Regions from separate parts of the Cobetia sp. MM1IDA2H-1 genome, predicted to be linked through region 2. Evidence: predicted binding sites of a transcription regulator. Region 2 holds the regulator's gene; the other holds the start of a gene.
The links. Region 2 encodes sigma-54, which starts transcription at its own class of promoters, with help from an activator protein. Its sites were predicted from a motif close to TGGCACNNNNNTTGCTNT; they were not measured.
Positions count from the first base shown of each region.

Region 1: BOH68_RS07810 (DUF3305 domain-containing protein) is a predicted target of sigma-54. The motif match lies at 3,727-3,744, and genes of this name have one in related genera.

Region 1 is NZ_CM133225.1:1,821,293-1,831,179, forward strand. Features, by position in the region: gene BOH68_RS07800 (4Fe-4S dicluster domain-containing protein) at 1-1,716, opposite strand, end outside; gene BOH68_RS07805 (DUF3306 domain-containing protein) at 2,157-3,020, opposite strand; gene BOH68_RS07810 (DUF3305 domain-containing protein) at 3,017-3,589, opposite strand; gene BOH68_RS07815 (formate dehydrogenase accessory sulfurtransferase FdhD) at 3,925-4,824, shown strand; gene BOH68_RS07820 (helix-turn-helix transcriptional regulator) at 4,821-5,762, shown strand; gene BOH68_RS07825 (helix-turn-helix domain-containing protein) at 5,909-6,541, opposite strand; gene BOH68_RS07830 (histone deacetylase family protein) at 6,706-7,731, opposite strand; gene BOH68_RS07835 (bifunctional acetate--CoA ligase family protein/GNAT family N-acetyltransferase) at 7,925-9,887, shown strand, end outside.
Region 2 is NZ_CM133225.1:800,037-809,923, forward strand. Features, by position in the region: gene mgtE (magnesium transporter) at 1-870, opposite strand, end outside; gene BOH68_RS03400 (HPr family phosphocarrier protein) at 1,035-1,304, opposite strand; gene rapZ (RNase adapter RapZ) at 1,291-2,205, opposite strand; gene BOH68_RS03410 (PTS sugar transporter subunit IIA) at 2,302-2,772, opposite strand; gene hpf (ribosome hibernation-promoting factor, HPF/YfiA family) at 2,782-3,090, opposite strand; gene BOH68_RS03420 (RNA polymerase factor sigma-54) at 3,690-5,138, opposite strand; gene lptB (LPS export ABC transporter ATP-binding protein) at 5,493-6,233, opposite strand; gene lptA (lipopolysaccharide transport periplasmic protein LptA) at 6,236-6,814, opposite strand; gene lptC (LPS export ABC transporter periplasmic protein LptC) at 6,913-7,596, opposite strand; gene BOH68_RS03440 (KdsC family phosphatase) at 7,596-8,165, opposite strand; gene BOH68_RS03445 (KpsF/GutQ family sugar-phosphate isomerase) at 8,292-9,260, opposite strand; gene BOH68_RS03450 (calcium/sodium antiporter) at 9,486-9,887, opposite strand, start outside.

The DNA.
Region 1 (9,887 bases), 1.0 Mb from region 2:
GAACGGCGTGTCCTGCTTGAGCAGGCGCGGTTCACGGCGCACCTCTGGTTGTGCGGAAAAGCCCGGCGTCAGAGTGATGACGCTCTCGGGGCATGACTGCTCGCACAGGCCACATTGCACGCAATCTCCCTCGGTGAAGGACAGTGCCGGAGAGGTGCGGTTGGCGGACAGTGCGCTGGTCGGGCAGACCGCGACGCAGGCCTGACAAAGGGTGCAGCCGTCGCTTTCGACCTGAATCGCGCCGAAGGGCGCACCGGCAGGTACCTCGACGGCGGTCTGCGCCAGGTCAGCGGCGGCCAGCGTGGCCAGGTGATCCAGTACACGATTCAGGCGCTCACGCTTGCCGGGTCGGGCATCCGGTTGACCCAACAGCCAGTCACGCGCGATCGGCAGGCCCGGCTGGCCGTCTTCTTCGCGATCGGCACCGGGCGCCAGCGCGATGCAGAGCGGACTGACGAGCGTCATGGGCGAGGCCGGCACGGCGGACTCGGTGATCAGCACGAGACGGGGGGAGCCTTGGGTGTCCGTGGCCAGTTGCATGCTTTCCAGCAACGCATTGCACAGACGCTGTTCCTGCTCGAGTTGCTGGTGCTGACCGGCAGGCAGTGTCCGAGGCAGTTCGACGATGACCTGGGTGGCGCCCAGCGCCAGCGCGGCCAGCCACTCGTCGTGCCCGGTGGCGCTGATTTCATCCAGTGCAATGTCCAGGCAGCGTTCCTGATCCTCAGGTGCCAACGGCGAGTGGCGGTCACTGGCAGACTCGAGGCGGTAGCGCAGTATCGGCTGCGTGCCCCCTGCATCCTGATAGCGCTCAAGCAGACGCTGGATCTGTTCGAGACGCTGTTCGAGTGGCGGCTGGGTAAAGCTCAGCGCGCCGGTCGGGCAGGCACTCACGCAACTGGCGGCACCATGGCAGAGGTACGGGTCGATCTCGATATGCGCGTTGCGGCGTCCCGCCACGGAGAAGATGGCATCGGCGCTGCAGGAGGAAAGACAACGTGTACACCCGATGCTGCCCGCACTTGAATGGGCACAGATGTCGAGATTGACGTTGACGTAATTGGGCTTGTCGAAGCTGCCGACCAGACCGGCGAATTCTGTCGCCCAATGGGTCAGGTTCGCGATCTGGTCGCCGCTCTCGACAAGGCTGGCGTCGCTTGCGAGACGATCCAGCTCGCCCAGCACCGTATCCTCTGCACGCAGATAGCCCGGCGGCGGAAGTTCCGCCTGATTGAGGGGCTGGTGACCCAGATCGGCGATCAGGTCGAAGGTCTCGACCTGTCGGGCACCTGTGGACAGCAGTGCGCGCGCCAGATTGACCCCGCCAGCCAGCAGCGTGAAATGGCCAAGATGGCCGCTCAGCGAGAGCGCCTCGCGGGTGCTGGCATGGGAAGGCAGTGCTTCGCTCGTCGTGATATGCCGCTCGTCGAGGGATACCAGTGCGCTGTTGTCCTGCTCGCTGATCAGCAGAGACAGTGACAGGGAGTGAGTGGCGGGCAGTGCCAGCATCAGGCTGGACAGGGCACGCAGGCGCGCTTCGCTGCCGATCAGCAGCGTGCGGCCCTGGCTGCGATAGCGGATCGGGGCGCTGCCGGCATCACTGGCCAGCAGTGGCAGGCTGGAAGCGGGGGAGGCTCCGAGCACTGCCGCCAGGGCGCGTTGGCGTGCTTGCTGGTTGAGCGCGCGCTGGGCGTTCTCGAGACTTGAACTGAGCATCCTCATCCTTATTTCGGTCGTGGCGGCTCCGCCCTTGCGCGCCTGTCAGGTGGCGCGGTGGACGGTTCCTGATCGCCGCTGATTCTCGAGGCTCGCGCCCGGTCAGCGGTCGAAGGTCATTCAAGGAAGTGCATGGGCTTCCAGCGACGTCTTGCGCCTGATGTCATCCGGATGATCCGCATGGCGGCATCATTGCGACTGGCTTCAGCATAGTCAGGGACTGAAGGGCCAGCGATGAGCATCGGGCGTAGACGATCAGGTATCGGAAGGCAGTGCCGTTCTCTTCGCAGACGATACCTGCCTCTGTTGAGCGGATTCTTGCAGGCAGTGCGCCTCTCGCATGGGAGTGGAAGTCATGTGAGGGGCAAGGGAATGACCCCGCATGCCGAATACGGAGCTTGCGCTGGGTCATAATGTCTCAGTGCCTGCGGGTAGGCGTGTCATTCTGGTGGTTGGGGCGGTCTGTGGGTGGGCCCATGTCCGTCAGCCGTGACGCCATCGGTCTGGTCCCATGCGCCTTGCCGTGCATGCGTGTCATGCGCAAGGGCAGCATCAGTATCCGTGTGCTTGTCCTGCGCGTGCTCGCGATGGGTCTGTGGGCCGTGATCCGGTGATGTCTCATCCAGTGAGTCGAGACCTTGCTCATCCGTAGAGGGTGCAGCCTCCAGCGCCTCATCCTGCGGCTGATCTTCCGAGCCGTTGCTGGCGGCTACGCAATCAGCCTCGTCATCTTCCAGCTTCTCGAGTCCCTCTTCGACATCGCGAGTCCAGCGTCTCAGCGTCTCGGCCACACCTGCGGCGAGCGGACGCATCTGGGAGAAATCCTGATCGTAATCGTCCAGGCCATCGCGCAGGGAGTGCTCGCCTCCCATGAAGATGCGGCGCAGGGCGCGTTGTCGCAGCGCCGGGTCCACTCCTGCCTGCATGTAGGCACTGATATCCGCATCCGGCAGCAGGGTGTCGGGGTCTGGCAGCTCCACGACGGGAGGGGGCTCATCTGCCTCCTGTGCAAGGGCCTCGGCGTCGGTCGTCTCACTGCCGCCTTCAGCGGACGCTTCGCCATGCCGCTTGCTGTGCAGAGCATGGCCCAGCTCGTCCGATGCCTCGCAGGCCCCTGTTTCCTTGGGTGCGGTCTCAGTGGGTGCGGTGTCATTGGCCGTGGAGGGCTGTGCGACCGTCGCCAGCCCAGCGGCGGCATCGGGAGAGTCCGTGGTCGTCCGTGAGGCTTCGGCGCGCTGCTTGCGGCGTGACCAGCGGGACAACAGGCCTTGCGAGGTATGGTCGCGGTCGTCGGAGTGACTCATGGCCCTTCCTTGTTGGCAGCATCAGCGTCCGGGCGCACGGTGTCGGTCTGACTGGCGCGCCCCGCCCCCTTGCGCTTCTTCTTCTTGCCTTCGTCGATGCGCTCACCATGCCGGGCGAGATAGCCCTCCAGCCAGACCATCAGGGCAGGAGGCATCGGGGTATCCAGTACTAGTTGGTCGCCATCCAGCCAATGCGAGGCCACTTCCTGGCAGGCGGTGACGACCCTTGGCTGCATGCCATCCGCTTCACGCTCTTCACACAAGACGAACAGGCGCGGCTGTTCGCAACGCAGGTTGTAACGATAGTCGGTGCGCTCGGTGAGATGCAGCTGCAGGGGCAGAGTGCGTTGAGGCTCCGGTTGCGCCGCTTGTTCAGGCGTCCGGGGCGTGGTCTCGCCGTGATCCGCGGGCGCGATCCGGGAAATCACCCAGGTGTCGAGAGTGAAGCGGCCGAGAGTCTGCTGCGAGGGGGCCAGTGTCACGGTCAGCCAGCGAGTGTCGTCAGGTCGTGATGACTCGCGTGAGGCGTCGAGTGTCGTGTCCATCAACGGGTCGGGTGGCTGGGTCATGGCGTATCTCTTGAGGGCGTTCTGGAAGTGGTTCAGGGGGTGACCCGAGTCGTGGTCGGCGGCGTATCGGGTCCAAGGCGAGTCTGTCATCAGCGCCGTGGCTCGTACGTTCACGAACATGCGACGCTCTACCGGTTTTAGCAAGAAGCGTGCCGCATGCGTCGAGAATTGCATGACGCGAGATCGCAATGGCTGCCGGATCAGGACAGCCTCTCGGCCTGACTGGTATTCTTTGAGCGCTGGGTGACGACGCATGCCGCAACCTGCATGGCAGGTTCGCCGTGTGGCGGCACCCTCCGGCATCAATTCGGCTCGAAGAGGGAGACCCCGACGCCATGAAAGCCTCTATGCCTCCGGTCATCAGCAATGCTCGATTGCCCACCACGCTGGATATCGTCGTGATGGATGAGCGAGGCCAGCGCCAGACGCAGTCGATCGCCGCCGAGCGCGCGCTGACGATCTACCTCAACAAGCGTGAGATCGTCACTCTGATGACGCTGGGGGCCGAGCCTGAGGCGCTGGTGGCGGGCTATTTGCGCAATCAGGGCCTGTTGGGAGATATCGAAGACCTGGAGGCGCTGCAAGTGGACTGGGAGGTGGAAAGCGCCTCGGTGGTGACGCGCCATCTACCGAAGGATATCGAGCAGCGACTGAGCAAGCGTACCGTCACCACCGGCTGCGGCCAGGGAACCGTCTTTGGCAATCTGCTGGAGCGTCAGACGCTGGAGGCGCTTGATGATCGCCCCTTTCAGCAGAGTGTGCTGTATCAGCTGTTGGCATCTCTCGCGGCCCACAATGCCACCTACCGCAAGGCGGGGGCGGTACATGGCTGTGCGCTGTGTCGGGATGATGAGGTGCTGGCATTCATCGAGGATGTCGGTCGCCACAATGCCGTCGATACCCTGGCAGGCCTGAACTGGCTTTCACCTGTGCGCGAGGACGAGACGGATTACCGGGGTGCCAATATCTTCTATACCACGGGGCGTCTGACCTCGGAGATGGTGCTCAAGGTGGCGCAGGCGGGCATTTCGGTGCTGGTCTCACGCTCCGGGGTGACCCAGAAGGGCGTTGAGCTGGCCAGCCGCTTCGGGGTGCTGTTGATCGCACGTGCCAAGGGCAGCCACTTCCAGGTGGTGGACCCTGCCGGTCGGATGATACTGGACGCCATCCCTCCGCTGCGTGCCGGTGATCAACTTCGTGAAGCTGGCAAGTCTCGCCCGGGAGGCGAGCAATGAATCAGCCTGTTTCCGGGGATGCGACGATGCATGACAACCCCTTTCTGACGGTCCATGAGGTCGCACGACTGTTGCACCTCAATGAAAAGAAGATCTATCAGCTGGCCAGTGAGGGCACCATGCCGGCCACCAAGGTCACCGGCAAATGGCTTTTCCCGCGGCGCCTGGTCGAGCAATGGATTCTGGAGTCCAGCCATCATGGGGTGCTGGCGGATCGCTTGATGATCACCGGTAGCGATGACCCCTTGCTGGCAGCGCTGACGATGCGACTCAACCAGCAGCACGATGGCAGTGCCTTCTATGGCATGAGTGTCACCGGGACACGCCTGGGGCTGGATCTGTTGAGTCAGGGACGAGCCGATGTCTGTGCCATTCACTGGGGGCGTGCCGAGGAAGCATCGCTTCGCCATCCGGCCTTGATCCGCGGGCACGATGGTTATCGTCAGTGGGTATTGGTCCGGCTGGCTCGGCGCACCCAGGGGCTGATCATTCGTCAGGAAGATCGCCACCTGCCGATCAATCCCGGCGGCCTGTTCGGGTCTCAACGGCGCTGGGTAGTGCGTCAGGAGGGGGCCGGTTCGCAGCGCTTCCTGCAGGAGTGGCTGTCCGGCCATCAGATGCGCCCGGAGCAGCTCAATACCCTCGCCATCGCCTACTCGGAGCGAGAGGTCGCATCACTCGTCGCGCGCGGGGAGGTGGATGTCGGGCCGGGGACGTTATCGGCCGCGAATGAATTCGGTCTCGGATTCGTGCCGGTCTGTGAAGAGGCCTTTGATCTTGTCGTGCCACGCAACGTCTATTTCCGCGACCTCTTCCAGGGCCTGCTGGACTATCTGTCCACGCCCAATGGCATCCAGCTGGCACAGTCGTTGGGAGGGTATGACCTGCGTGAATGTGGTCAGCTCATCTGGCGAGGCGACGCCGCCCAACATGACTGAGTCAAGATCGCCAGCTAGCACCAGGCTAAACGGTGATGATGTGGGCGCTGCCTCTGCCTCGCCAGGCCATTGTTCTGGCGAGGTAAAGATCTTTCACGTCACATGCTCCTGGAGAACGGTTTAGCGTTGCGCCAGTGGGCATATCATCAATCGGCGTCGTTGCGCGTGCAGACCGACAGCACTACGGCATCGTCTTCGCTGGTGGAAACCAGAGCATGGCCCATGTCGGAGTCGAAATAGATGCTGTCTCCATCCCCGAGAGGCAAGGGTTCATAGAACTCGGAATACAGCAGAATGCTGCCCTCTAGCACCATCAGGAATTCCTCGCCGTCGTGGCGCACCCAGTCGGGAAACTCCTCGAAGCTGCGAGCGCGCACCCGGGTCTTGAAGGGAATCATGCGCTTCTGAGCCAGCTGCCAGGAAAGCAGCTCATGTTCATAGGTCGGGGTCGGGTGGCTCTTGCCTTCACCGAGGCGTGTCAGATCACGTCTGCCCAGCGTGCCGCTCTGTCGCTTGGGAGGGCTTAGCAGTTGAGGAAGGTCGATATTGAGACCATTGATCAACTTCTGGACGGCGGTGAAGGTGGGGGATATCTGTTCATTCTCGATCTTGGACAGCGTAGAGCGTGCAAGCCCGGTACGCTGGCTGACGTCCTCGAGGGTCCAATGATTGGCGAGTCGGATCTGCTTGACCCTCTCTCCAAGCTTGAGGGGCTCAACGAAGGCCTTGCGGCCGGAAGCGATCCGGACCGCGGCATCCTTGTCAGTCGGTGTACTCATGGGAAGCTTCGCTGTGGTCGATGGCGGCGGGAGTTCACAAGTTTACTATTGGAAACTTTTTCGCCAGCTTATCACAGCAAGGAAATCACGGTGTAGCTGAGCAAGGCATCGACGATGCTCCTGGCGACAGGGGATGCGTCTCTTGAAGTCGCATGTCTGGTCACTCAGAAAAGCGGATGATCACGCTCATTTGGCCTTGCATGCACTTTGGGTGACGCGTGCGCGGCTGGCGGCGAATGACGCAGGGGTATCCCGTCCTCCATCGGCAGACCCGCCAGTGCCTTGACATGGGCCTCAGTGCTGCGTGCCAACGCTTCCAGGCAGTAGCCGCCTTCCAGTACCGAGACGATACGTCCCTGACAATGGCGCCTGGCCACGTCCATCGCCAAGCGCGTGATCCAGTAATAGTCGTCGTCCTCGAGACACAGTTCGGCCATTGGATCCTCACGATGCGCGTCGAAGCCTGCCGAGATCAGGATCAGCTCCGGCTTGAAATCATCAAGCTTCTTCAGCCATTGCGCTTCGATGGCATGGCGAAAGTCCAGCGAACAACAGCCTTCTGCAAGCGGGGTATTGTGAATGTGCTCCCAGCGGCTCTCGAGATAGCGCCAGGGGTACATGGCGTTCTGGAACGATGAGCAGACCAGCGTGTCGGGGTCATGCTTGAAGATATCTACCGTGCCGTTGCCCTGATGAACATCGAAATCGAGGATGGCGATGCGTCTGACACCGTACTGCTGGCGGGCATGCAGCGCGCCTACTGCCACGTTGTTGTAGAAGCAGAAGCCCATGGCATCCGCGCGTTCGGCATGATGGCCCGGTGGGCGCACGGCACAGAAGACGTTGTCCGCCTGATTGCGCATCACCTGGTCGACCCCGCGCACGACGGCTCCTGCCGCGAGACGTGCCGCCACCAGGCTGTCTGCACACATCACGGTGTCCTCGCTGAGCGTCAGCAGCTGACCTGCCTGGGGCGGGCACTTGTCGAGGGCCTGCAGGTGGCGCATCGGATGGACTCTTGCCAGCTGTTCCAGCGTGGCAGGGCGTGCATCGTATTGCTGGACATGCTGAATCACGCCGCTCAATGCCAGCTGACGCTGGATGGCCTGCAGGCGCAATGGGCTCTCGGGATGTGTCGGACCCATGAAATGATTGCCACAGTCGCTATGAGAGATATAAGAGGTGATCATCGGCATGTGCCTGTTTGGCTGGGCGCTAGACTGAGGATAGTTCGAAACCTCACAGTAAGATTCACTGGTAGACACGGATAGTGGCGGATGGTCTACCTTCTCCAGCACCTGCCGGCTGCTGTTCAGGCACTCACTTTCGCGGCATGCTGGTGGCATCGCGCATTGGATGCGCACCGGCTGACAGGACACCTCCATGGGGATGCGATTTCTGCGCAATTTCTTCGAGCCCACCAGTATCGCGGTGATCGGGGCCTCGGAAAAGACACACTCACTGGGCGGCCAGGTGCTGAGAAACCTGCTGGAAGGCGGGTTCAAGGGCACGCTTGTCGTGGTGAATCCCAAGGGCTATGACACGGTGCATGGAGTGCCCTGTGTGCGCCGGATCAGTGAGCTGGACACGATGCCGGACCTCGCCATCCTGTGCTCGCCTGCCGAGACCTTGCCGCGCATCGTCGAGAAGCTGGGGCGTCGCGGCGTCAAGGCCGCGCTGTTGATCTCCGGAGGAGTGGCACCGTCGCCGGCAAGCTCCCTGGCCCGCGTGACGGAAAAAGGGCTCGGAATGCTTGCCCGGCGTGAGCCTGTGGCCCCCGACCACGCGCGACTGCGCATCCATCCGGATCAGGAGAGTCTCAACAGCCGTCTGCTCAAGGCGGCACGTGGCAGTGGAATACGTCTGCTGGGCCCGGAGTGCATGGGGGTCTGCGTGCCCAATCGGAATCTGAATGCCTCCTTCAGTGGTCAGCCTGTCGCCAAGGGCAAGGTCGCCTATCTGGGGCAGTCGGGGATGCTGGGCAATGCCATGATCGACTGGGCGGCGGGGCGCGGTATCGGCTTCTCCCATCTGGTGACGCTGGGAGACAGCGTCGACGTGATGCTGCCTGACCTGATTGATTACCTGAATCAATATGGGCATGCCCAGGCGCTCCTGCTGCATCTCGAGCGCATCCATGACTCGATGCACTTCATGACTGCGCTGCGCGAGGCCTCTCGCAACCGACTGGTATTGGCGATCAAGAGCGGTCGCACGCCCGAGGCCGACCTGTTCGGGACTCACGTCACCCCCGGCATTCCCAATCGCGACCAGATCGTGGACGTCGCGCTGGCGCGTGCTGGGGTGGTACGCGTCAATGACAGCGAGGACATGTTCGATGCCCTCGAGACGCTCAATCGCATGAAACCGCTGCGGGGCGATCGGCTGGCGATCGTCTCCAATGGTCTCGGGCCGGCCCTGTTGGCGATCGACAAGCTGATGGCGGGAGGCGGCAAGCTTGCCGAGCTGGGCAAGGAGAGTCGGGATGCGCTGCTCAAGGATCAGCTGGATGTCAGCCTGCCCGGTCGCAATCCGGTGGATCTGGGGGGCAATGCCACGCCCGAAGACTTCGTTGCCGCAGTCAACATCGTGGCCAATGATCAGGGAGTCGATGCGGTGCTCGTCGTGCATGCGCCGACAAGACTTGCACCATCCAAGGACACGGCCGAGGCCCTGATCACGCATCGCAAGCAGTTCCGGCGCAATCTGCTGACCAGCTGGATGGGGCTCGAGCAGGCGCTGGCGGCACGTCATGCCTGCCACGCTGCGGGTATCCCGACCTATCTCTCACCCGAAAAGGGCGTCAAGGCCTTCCTGCAGATGGTGGATTACCAGCGGGTGCAGTCCCTGTTGCAGCAGACCCCGCCGAGCCTGTCCTTCACCACCAGCGCCGAGATTCGCGCCCGAGCACATGATCTGGTGCACAGCGCTCGGCGTGCCGGTCGTGAATGGCTGACCCATTCTGAAACGGCTCAGGTACTGGAGACCTATGGCATCGCGACAGCTGCCAGTCATTATGTGTCTGATGCCGCCGAAGCCGCGCAGGCCATTGCAGCTCTCAGGCAGGCGGCTGGCAAGGAAGACGCCGAGATGGCAGCGGGGCCCTTCGCCTTGCGGGTGGTCCACGAGCACAACAGCCAGCCCTTCCGTTATCGCCGCTTCCCGCAGCGTCTGTCTTCTGGCGTGGTCCAGGATCTCAATGGCCCGGAAGACATCGCCCTGGCCATGCGTCGCATCACCAGCAAGGTGAGCGAGCGTGATGACGAGCGGGGACGCAGCGGCAGCGAACGCACCCGCATCCATGAGTTCTGCCTGCAGCCGATGCGCCGCGGCAAGCATTCGCTGC
Region 2 (9,887 bases):
CCAGATGGCGCGACGCCAGGAGGTGCGCATCACCGGGGAGAAGGTATCTTCATCCTCGTCCATCCCCGCCATCGACATGACCTGGTGCTCGGCATCGCCGCGGATGACGTCGACCACGTCATCGATGGTGATGCGCCCGAGCAGATTGCCATCACCGCCGACGACAGGCGCCGAGATCAGGTCATGCTTCTCGAACAGCGAGGCGACCTCGCTCTCCGGCATCAATGCCGGAATCACCACGCTGTCGGTATCCATCACCTCGCGCACCGTGACACCGGGGTCAGAGACCAGCAGGCGGTTGATGGGCAGGGCGCCGATGAATTCATCGCGGCGCGAGACGACCAGCAGGGTGTCGGTGGAATCGGGAAGTCGCTCGTGACGGCGGATGTAACGCAACACGACATCCAAGGTGATGTCCGGACGGATGGTGATGGTGTCCGTGTTCATCAAGCCGCCGGCAGTGTCCTCGGGGTAGGACAGCACCGTCTCGACCCGCTGGCGTTCCTGCGCCTCCATGGAGTCGAGGACTTCGAGAATCACGGCATTCGGAAGCCGCTGGAGGATGTCGGCGACATCATCCGGTTCCAGATTCTCGGTGGCGGCCAGGACGTCCTCGGCATCCATGTCCTTGAGGAAGTCGCTCTGGATATCCTCGCCAAGGTATTGGAGCACATCGCCCTGAAGTTCGGCGTCGACCAGCTCCCAGAGCAGGTTGCGCTCCTTGGGGGGGGAGGATTCCAGCAAGTGGGCCACGTCCACCGGTGCCAGGCCGCGATTCAGCATGCGCCTTGCCTGATCCAGCTCGCCACTTTCCAGTGCCTGTGACAGGCGATCAAGTCTTGGCTTGAGTTTGCGTGACGTCTTGCTCATCTGTCGGCTTCCCCTGTCGACATGAAGGACAGCGTTGATTCTACCATTGGCGCAGGGGGGCGCGTCGACAAAAGAAAACACTGTTTCTTATCGGTAGGGCAATCATCGCGGAAAAAGTGGCAGAAAGCCGGCGGGCGGGGGATGTCAGACGGCGTGCGGCGGCGTCATTCTTCCTCTTCGAAGCGCGCCTCGAACAGGGACTCGATCGCAGACAGGGCCTCATCTGCCTGTTCGCCCTCGACATCGATGATCAGCGCCGTGCCACACGGGGCTGCCAGCATCAGCAGCGCCATGACGTTGGCCGCGTTGGCGCGTCGCTCACCGTGACTGACCATGACCGTGGCCTCGAAGGGCGCACAGCAGTTGACCAGCTTGGTGGCAGCGCGAGCATGCAGCCCGCGCTTGTTGGTCAGAACCAGTTCACGACTGGGCATCGTGTGACTCCTGACGGGTATCGCTGATCGCCAGGGCCGTATGGATCCCCAGTTCCCGGTGGCGTAGACGCACCTCAGGAAGCTGCTTGGCGAAATGTTCGGCCAGCTGCTCGCAGAGATAGACGCTGCGATGCTGGCCGCCGGTACAGCCCACCGAAACGGTCAGGTAACTGCGATTGCTGGCCTGATAGGCGGGCAGCCAGCGTTCCAGCCAGCCGGCGATGTCATCCTGCATCGCCTTGACGTCCGGGTAGCGCTGCAGGAATTCCGCCACGCTGTCATCACGACCGGTATCGCTGCGCAGATTGATGTCCCAGTAGGGGTTGGGCAGGCAGCGGGCATCGAACACCATGTCGGCATCGGTCGGCACGCCATGCTTGAAGCCGAAGGACTCGAAGGTGAGTGTCAGATGACGAGAGCTGTGCTGCGCGACCTGTTCGGTGATGCGCGAGCGCAGGTCATGCACGCTGAGGTTGGTCGAGTCGATGACCAGGTCCGCCTTCTGACGAATCGGGGCCAGTGTCTGCTGCTCGATCTCGATGGCCTCGGCCAGCGTGCGGTCATTGTCGCGGGTCAGCGGATGACGGCGGCGGGTCGCGGAATAGCGTTCGAGCAGGACACGGGAGTCCGTGGTCAGGTAGACGACCTGCACATCCATGCCGCTCTGACGAACGCTGTCGAGCAGTTCAGGGAAGCGACTCAGGGCATCGGGGAGGTTGCGCGCGTCAATGGAGACCGCGATGCGCCGGCGGGTGGGGCTGTCCTTTTCCAGCTGCTCGACCAATGGTGCCAGCAGCATGCCGGGCAGATTGTCGATGGCATAGTAGCCAATGTCTTCCAGCGCCTGGAGGGCAATCGATTTGCCGGAACCGGAGCGACCACTGATGATCACGATCTTCATGGAGTGCTCTCCCAGGGCGAGGTCAGCATGAGGTGAAAGCGGAGGGTGCCTGAGGCCAGTCAGCGACAAGCCCGGAGCGAGTCCGGGCTTGCAGGTTCAGCGCGCCGGCAATTCGGCGATGGCCGAGGTCAGGGCTTCGAACAATGCTCGCTGACTGTCTGCCTGGCGCAATGCTGCCCGGTTGGTGGGCGAGTTGAGCAGTTCCGCCACCTGGCCGAGCAGAGTGAGATGGGTGTCATCTGCCTCCTCGGGGACCAGCAGCACGAACAGCAGATCGATGGGTTCGCCATCGATGGCGTCAAAGTCGATGGGGTCACCGAGCTTCATGAACGCCGCGATGGGGGTCTTGCAGTGTGGACTGCGTGCATGTGGCACGGCCACGCCGTGGCCGATGCCCGTCGAACCCAGTCTCTCGCGCCCGATCAGGCGCGAGAAGACTTCCTGGCTGTCCAGGCTGGGAATGTTCTGAGCAATGAAGGTGCTGAAGAATTCCAGCACCCGCTTCTTGCTCCCCCCGGGGACGCCGTAGAGCGTGCGCTCGGGGGGAAGGATCTGATCAAGTGTCATGGCAGAAGGTCAACGGGTCCCGGTGCCCTGAGAGCGAGCCTGGGACTTTTCCTTGTGTTTGACCAGCTGGCGGTCCAGCTTGTCGGCGAGCGCGTCGATGGCAGCGTACATGTTGGGGTCTTCTGCCAGGGCATGGAGGTCGGCGCCAGCGGCGTGCAGGGTGCAGGCAGCCTGTTGGCGTTCCTTCTCGATCGACAGTGTCACCTGAACATTGGTGATGTTGTCGTAATGCCGTTCGAGGCGAGCGAGCTTCTCGTTGACATAATCGCGGAGAGGATCGGTGAGTTCCACATGATGCCCGGTGATATTCACTTGCATGGACACGCTCCTTTATCCAGCGGGTTGCCTTTGAATTGTAACCCTTTTTGACTGCGAGCAAACCCTGATTGAACGCGCGGCCACTTTCTGACTCCGGCCATGGTCTCGTGGCGATCATCTGCTGGCGAGAGCGGCGGTGCCGGTGTACCGAGCGTCTACCCCGACAATGCCCAAGCTTTGAACAAAGATCAACGCTGCGCTGCATCGTGGGGCAAGGCTTGTCTTCAACCCAGCGAGGGATATCAGCAGGTTCTTCATGAGCATCGCCTCGCATCACGGACGGAATGGGGCTCGAGAAACCGGCCGTTTGTGGCCAATGTCAGCATTTACGTCGACGTTCGTGTGGCAGGAGTCGGTGGCGACCCCTGGCTATCTGTCCGTGGGATGTGAGGGAAAAAGAAAGCACTCTGGAGAAAAGTGGCTGGAAAAATAGGCAATTGGGGGCGTGAAGTCACTCACGCAGTCGCAAGGACAGGCATTGCCAACCGGTATTCAGACGACCGATTGGCAGATGATGTCAGGATGGCAGGTGCAAGGGGGCGAGCTTCAGCGCTCCGACGTGTGGAGCCCGCTGGCTTGCGGGTATCCGTTGTCGAGACTCACGCCAAGCGCTTGCGCTCGCTGGAGGAGGGGATGCCCATGGCCTCGCGATACTTGGCGACCGTCCGGCGCGCTACCTCGATGCCATCACTGGCCAGCAGATCCACCAGGCGTGAGTCGGACAATGGCTTGCGCGCCGGTTCTTCCGAGATCAGCTTGCGAATGCGCGCACGGATCGCGGTGCTGGAGTGCGCGTCACCGTTGCCGCTGCCACCCACCTGACTCGAGAAGAAGAACTTGAGTTCGAACACGCCTCTCGGGGTGTGGATATATTTCTGGGTGGTCACCCGCGAGATGGTGGATTCGTGCATCTCGACCACTTCCGCGATGTTGGCGAGGATCAGCGGCTTCATGCCTTCTTCCCCCTGCTCGAGGAAGTCGATCTGGCGCGCCATGATCTCGCGGCCCACCTTGAGCAGGGTGTCATTGCGTGAGGACAGGCTCTTCATCAGCCAGCGGGCTTCCTGAAGATTGTCCTTGAGGAAGGTGTTGTCCGCGGACTTGTCGGCCCGCTTGATGAGGGCGGCATATTCCGGCTGGATACGCAGCTTGGGCAGCGCTTCCGGGTTGAGCTCGACCTGCCAGCCGTGACGCGTATGACGGACCAGCAGGTCCGGGATGACGTAATCACTGGCAGGCTCGCCCCAGGCGGACGCCGGGCGCGGGTCGAGCGCCCGTACCAGACGAATGACGTGATCCAGCTCATCATCATCCAGGCTCAGGCGACGCTTGAGCAGCTTGCGATCGTCATTGCCCAGTGCCTCGAGGAATTGCCGCACCAGACGGCGGGCCTGGGCCAGCAGCGGCAGATCGTCCGGCAGCAGGGCCAGCTGAAGCAGCAGGCATTCGCGCAGGTCTCGAGCGAACACACCGGTGGGATCGAACTGCTGAAGGCGCAGCAGGACCTGCTCGAGTTCCGACGCCTTGAGGCCGGGCAGTCCCTGACCTCGCAGGCCATCGACCAGTTCGTCCAGGCTCATGCTCAGGTAGCCGGCCCCATCCACCGCATCGATCAGACTCTCCGCCATCTGGCGTTCACGCGCATCGAGGTCCGTCATCGCCAGCTGCCAGCGCAGATGGTCCTGCAGGCTTTCGACACTGGTGTTGCGATCGAAGTCCGGCCCGTCCTCGCTCGAGCTTCCGCTGCCGGAACTGGTCAGGCTGCCTGCGTGGTCCTGGTAGAGGTCCGACCAGTCACTGTCGAGAGGGTATTCTTCAGGAATCTCGCTGTTGGTCTCGGAGGTGGAGATCTCGCTCTTGTCCTGTGTCTCCGCGACATCCAGCGACTCGTATTCCTCGTCAAGCTCCAGCATGGGGTTTGACTCGAGCGCCTGCTGTATCTCCTGACGCAGGTCCAGCGTCGACAACTGCAGCAGCTGGATCGCTTGCTGAAGTTGCGGGGTCATGGTCAGGGAAGTGCCGAGTCGAAGCTGCAAGGTGGGTTTCATGGGGTCTGTCATTCACGGCAAAGGAACGTGCATCTACGCTATACCGTGGGTCGGGGCACTGACAAGGGGCAGTCGAGAATATTCAAGCAACTTGCATGCCATGTTGCCACCAAGGTGGTATGGACGTCATGCATTCGAGTGAGGTGTGGCAGAGCAGGAGGGTTCACGGGGAGATCACGCAAGCGCATGTCGAGGCGCTTGCGTGAGGGGGCGGGGAACGAGGCCCCGACAATGAAGCAGGAAGTGGCGGGTGCTGGTGGGTGCTGGTGAGAGCAGAAGAGGTCGGACGGCTCTCGTCAGGCTGACGGCTCTCACCAGGCTGACGGCTCTCACCAGGCTGACGGCACTCTCGGGCTAGAGCTTGAACTCATGACCCAGGTAGACATCACGCACCTGCTGGTTGGCGAGGATGGTGTCGGCGTCGCCATGCGCGATGATCTGGCCATCGCCCACGATGTAGGCGGTATCGCAGATGTCGAGTGTCTCGCGCACGTTGTGATCGGTGATCAGCACCCCGATGCCGCGGTCACGCAGCTGGCGCACGATGCTCTTGATCTCGCCCACCGAGATGGGGTCCACGCCGGCAAACGGCTCATCGAGCAGCACGAAGTCCGGCTCGGTGGCCAGTGCGCGAGCGATCTCCACGCGGCGGCGCTCCCCGCCGGAAAGGCTCATGCCGGCACTGTCACGAATATGCGTGATGCTGAACTCGTTGAGCAGCTCCTCCAGGCGTGCCTTGCGTCCGTTGCGATCCAGGTCCTTGCGCGTCTCGAGGATCGCCATGATGTTGTCGGATACCGAGAGCTTGCGGAAGATCGAGGCTTCCTGGGGCAGATAGCCGATGCCGGCGCGAGCCCGCTGATGCATGGCGGCGCCGGACAGGTCGTGGTCATCGATGGTCACGCTACCGGCATCCGAGCGCACGAGGCCGACGATCATGTAGAACGAGGTCGTCTTGCCGGCCCCGTTGGGGCCCAGCAGGCCTACGATGTCACCCTGGCGGATTTCCAGCGAGATGTCCTTGACGACCTTGCGACCCTTGTAGGCCTTGGCCAGATGACGAGCGCTGAGGGTACGTGGGCTGGCAGCAGTCATGCTCATTGGTCCTTGCTGGCATTGGCGCCACGTGGCGTCAGGGTCATGTGGACGCGTGACCCCTCGGAGGATGAGGCATCGGTGCCATTGCTGGCATTGACCTGGCGCTTGTCCAGGAAGTATTCCACGTAGCCGCCTTCGAAGGTGTCGTCGCCTTTCTCCAGACGGGCATCGCCGACCAGTTCCACCCGGCGCTCCAGCGCGTGGTAGCGAATGGTATTCGCCCAGCCCTTGACCAGTCGCTCGTCGGTATCGGGTTTCTGCTCCATGTAGGCGCGCTGGCCGGTGGCCTTGACTAGGGAGATCTCGCCGCTGTCGGCGCGACTGATGTCAACGCGCGCGGCATCCAGCTTCATGCTGCCCTGGCGCATTTCCACGCGACCGGTATAGGTGGCCGTGCCGGCCTTGTCATCCAGTGACAGTGAGTCGGCGGCAATGTTGATCGGCTGGTTGGCATCGCTGTCCAGCGCCAGTGCGGTCGGGGAAAGCGTCGTCATGCCAAGTGCCAGGCCAAGGGCCATGACACCGGGTCTGAGTGTCTGGCGCCAGACCGTCAAGGGCGTGAGAGTCGTTGAAGTCATGGAGTGCTCCTTGGCAGAACTGGTAAGGCTTCACGATCACTCAGGCCATCGTGAAGCGGAAATCGGAGAGAGAGGATTCGGCGCATGCAGGGGTGCGCTCACTGATCCTTGGCCGGCGCGGCATCGAAGGTGCTGGAGACGCGGCCATCATCGTCACGGGTGGTGTCATTGCCGGTGTCGAGAGTCTCGGCTTCCCGGGCGGCATCGCTCTTGCCCTTGCCGGGTTGCAGGGTACTGCGGACGCGGCCTTCCAGCTGGGCGGAATCCTGAGAGAGGTCAGCGCTGAAGCGGTCACTCTCGACGCGTTGACCATTCTGGGTGATCACCACCGGCACGTCACTCCAGGCACGGTTCTGCTCACGACTGTAATGCAGCACGTCGGTGTCCAGTGTCCAGGCATCCGAAGGCTGGCGTAGTCTGGCATTGCCCTCGAGGGTGAAGGTGTCGCCGCCGGCGCTCAACACGCCACTGTCACCCGTGGCGTACCAGCGACGGTCTTCGCTGTCGTTGGTCCGGATCTTCGGTGCCTGCGCACGTGTCACGTCATCGCCTGGCGTGTGTTCGATGTGCGGGGAGGTCATCGACTGGATCGACACTCCCCGCGCATCGAAGCGCGTCATGTCAGCCCCGTCGAGATAGTAATCCGGCTCATCACTGCTGGCGTCGACATCCACTGTCGATTCCAGACTGTTGCGCTGCTCGATCAGGGCCATGACGCCGCCGACCAGCAGGAGCAGCAGCATCAGCCACAGGCGCGGAGAGGGACGGGGAAGACGTGGCATCAGGCGCGCGACTCCTGCAGATAGGTATCCAGCACCGAGGCCCAGTGGCCCTGTGCCTTGAGCAGCAGATCACAGATCTCGCGCACGGCACCATCACCGCCCTGACGAGTGGTCACCCAGTTGGCTTCACTCATCACATAGGGCATGGCGTTGGGAACGCTGACCCCCAGACCGACGCGACGGATGGCTTCGCGATCCGGCAGGTCATCTCCGCAGTAGGCCACGTCATCCAGCGCGATATCGTGCTCGCGACACAGGTTGGTCAGCGCGACCAGCTTGTCCTCGCGGCCCTGAATGACGTCCTGGATACCCAGCTCCTTGGCGCGACGTTCCACCATCGGCGAGCTGCGACCCGTGATCAAGGCGACCCGGATACCGCTGCGCAGGATCAGCTTGAGGCCGTGGCCATCCTGGACGTGGAAGCTCTTGGTTTCCACGCCATTGGCATCGTAGTGCAGCCGGTTGTCCGTCAGCACGCCGTCCACATCCAGCGCCAGCAGGCGCACGCGACGTGAGCGGTCGATGATGTCCTGGGGATAGTCCTCCGCCAGGGAAGTGATGTCATTCATGGTCTTTCTCCTCGCATTCCGTGCATGCGTGACGCATTCCTGTAGGCGACGACCGCCAACGGTTGCGTGCTGCCCTCGCCAGACTCACGGGACTGTCGTGCAGAGACAGCAATCCCGCGGGGGAGTTCAGATCACGCCGCTGGCCAGCAGGCCGTGCATGTGGATGGCGCCGATCGGGTGCTCATCCTCGTCACAGACTACCAGAACGCTGATGCGGTTTTCTTCCATGATGCGCACCGCCTCGGCGGCCAGCATGCTTGAGCGGATGGTCTTGCCACCGCGCGTCATGACGTCATCGACCTTGAGCGCACGCAGATCGCCGTGCTGGTCCAGGGTGCGGCGCAGATCCCCATCGGTATAGACGCCGACCAGATGCTCGTCCTCGTCGATCACGCAGGTGAAACCCATGCCCTGGCGGGTGATCTCGAGCAGCGCATCGCGCAGCGGGCTGCCCAGCGCCACGCGTGGCAGGGCATCGCCTTGATGCATGACGTCCTGGACGCGCAGCAGCAGTCGCCGCCCCAGACTGCCACCGGGATGAGAGAGTGCGAACTCCTCGGCGGTGAAGCCGCGGGCTTCCAGCAGTGCCACGGCCAGCGCATCCCCCATCACTAGTGCGGCGGTCGTGGAGGCCGTCGGTGCCAGGTTCAGCGGACAGGCCTCCTGGGCGACGCTGGTGTCCAGGTGTGCGTCTGCATCACGCGCGAGCGTCGAGCCGGGCTTGCCGGTCATCGAGACCAGCGGCGTCCCCATGCGCTTGAGCAGTGGCAGCAGTGCGGTGACTTCGGCGGTTTCACCGGAATTGGACAGTGCCAGCACCGTGTCCGACGAGGTGATCATGCCGAGATCCCCATGGCTGGCTTCGCCGGGATGCACGAAGAACGCCGGCGTGCCGGTGCTGGCCAGAGTCGCCGCGATCTTGCTGGCGATATGGCCGGATTTCCCCATGCCGGTGACGATCACCCGGCCCTTGGTCGCCATCATCAGCTGGCAGGCATGATCGAACTCTGCATCCAGTTGGTGCTCCAGTGCCGCGATGGCGGCGCCCTCGATCGCGAAGGTGCGTCGGGCGCTGGCGCGGAAATCCGCCTGCATGGCGGCGTGATCGCGGCCGCTGGAGGGCGAATCATCGGCAGTGGAAGACATGTCGGAGGTGGCGGGCTGGATTCTGGAGGACTTGGTCATGTTCAGATTGTTGCCTGTGTGTGGCCAGGACTCAAGGTGCGTGAGAGAGGCGTCACTCACGCGCTGCAACGCCTCGGGCGTGATGCTGACATGGGGCGGATGGCCTGATCGTTCCGGCCTGTCCGCCTACAGGCGTCAGCGAGTCAGGCTGATGGCAAGCCAGGCCGTGTAGCCGAGGTAGCAGGCCAGCAGCACCAGCCCCGGACCACGGCCGATGCGGCCGCGACGCTGCCAGATGAGCAGGGCGGCCAGCATCAGGGTCAGACCGAGCATCACCGGGTAGTCGCGACTGATGGCGCTGCCATCCACCGGTCCCGGTGCCAGCAGGCCCGGTACCGGCAGGACGGCCAGGATGTTGAAGAGGTTGGAGCCGATGACGTTGCCGATGGCGATGTCGTGATGGCGCTTGAGTGCGCTGGCCACGCTGGCCGCGAGCTCCGGCAGGCTGGTGCCGATGGCGATGACGGTCAGGCCGATGATCAGTTCGGGGACGCCGAGTGCCTGGGCGATATCGGTGGCGCCCCAGACCAGCGCGCG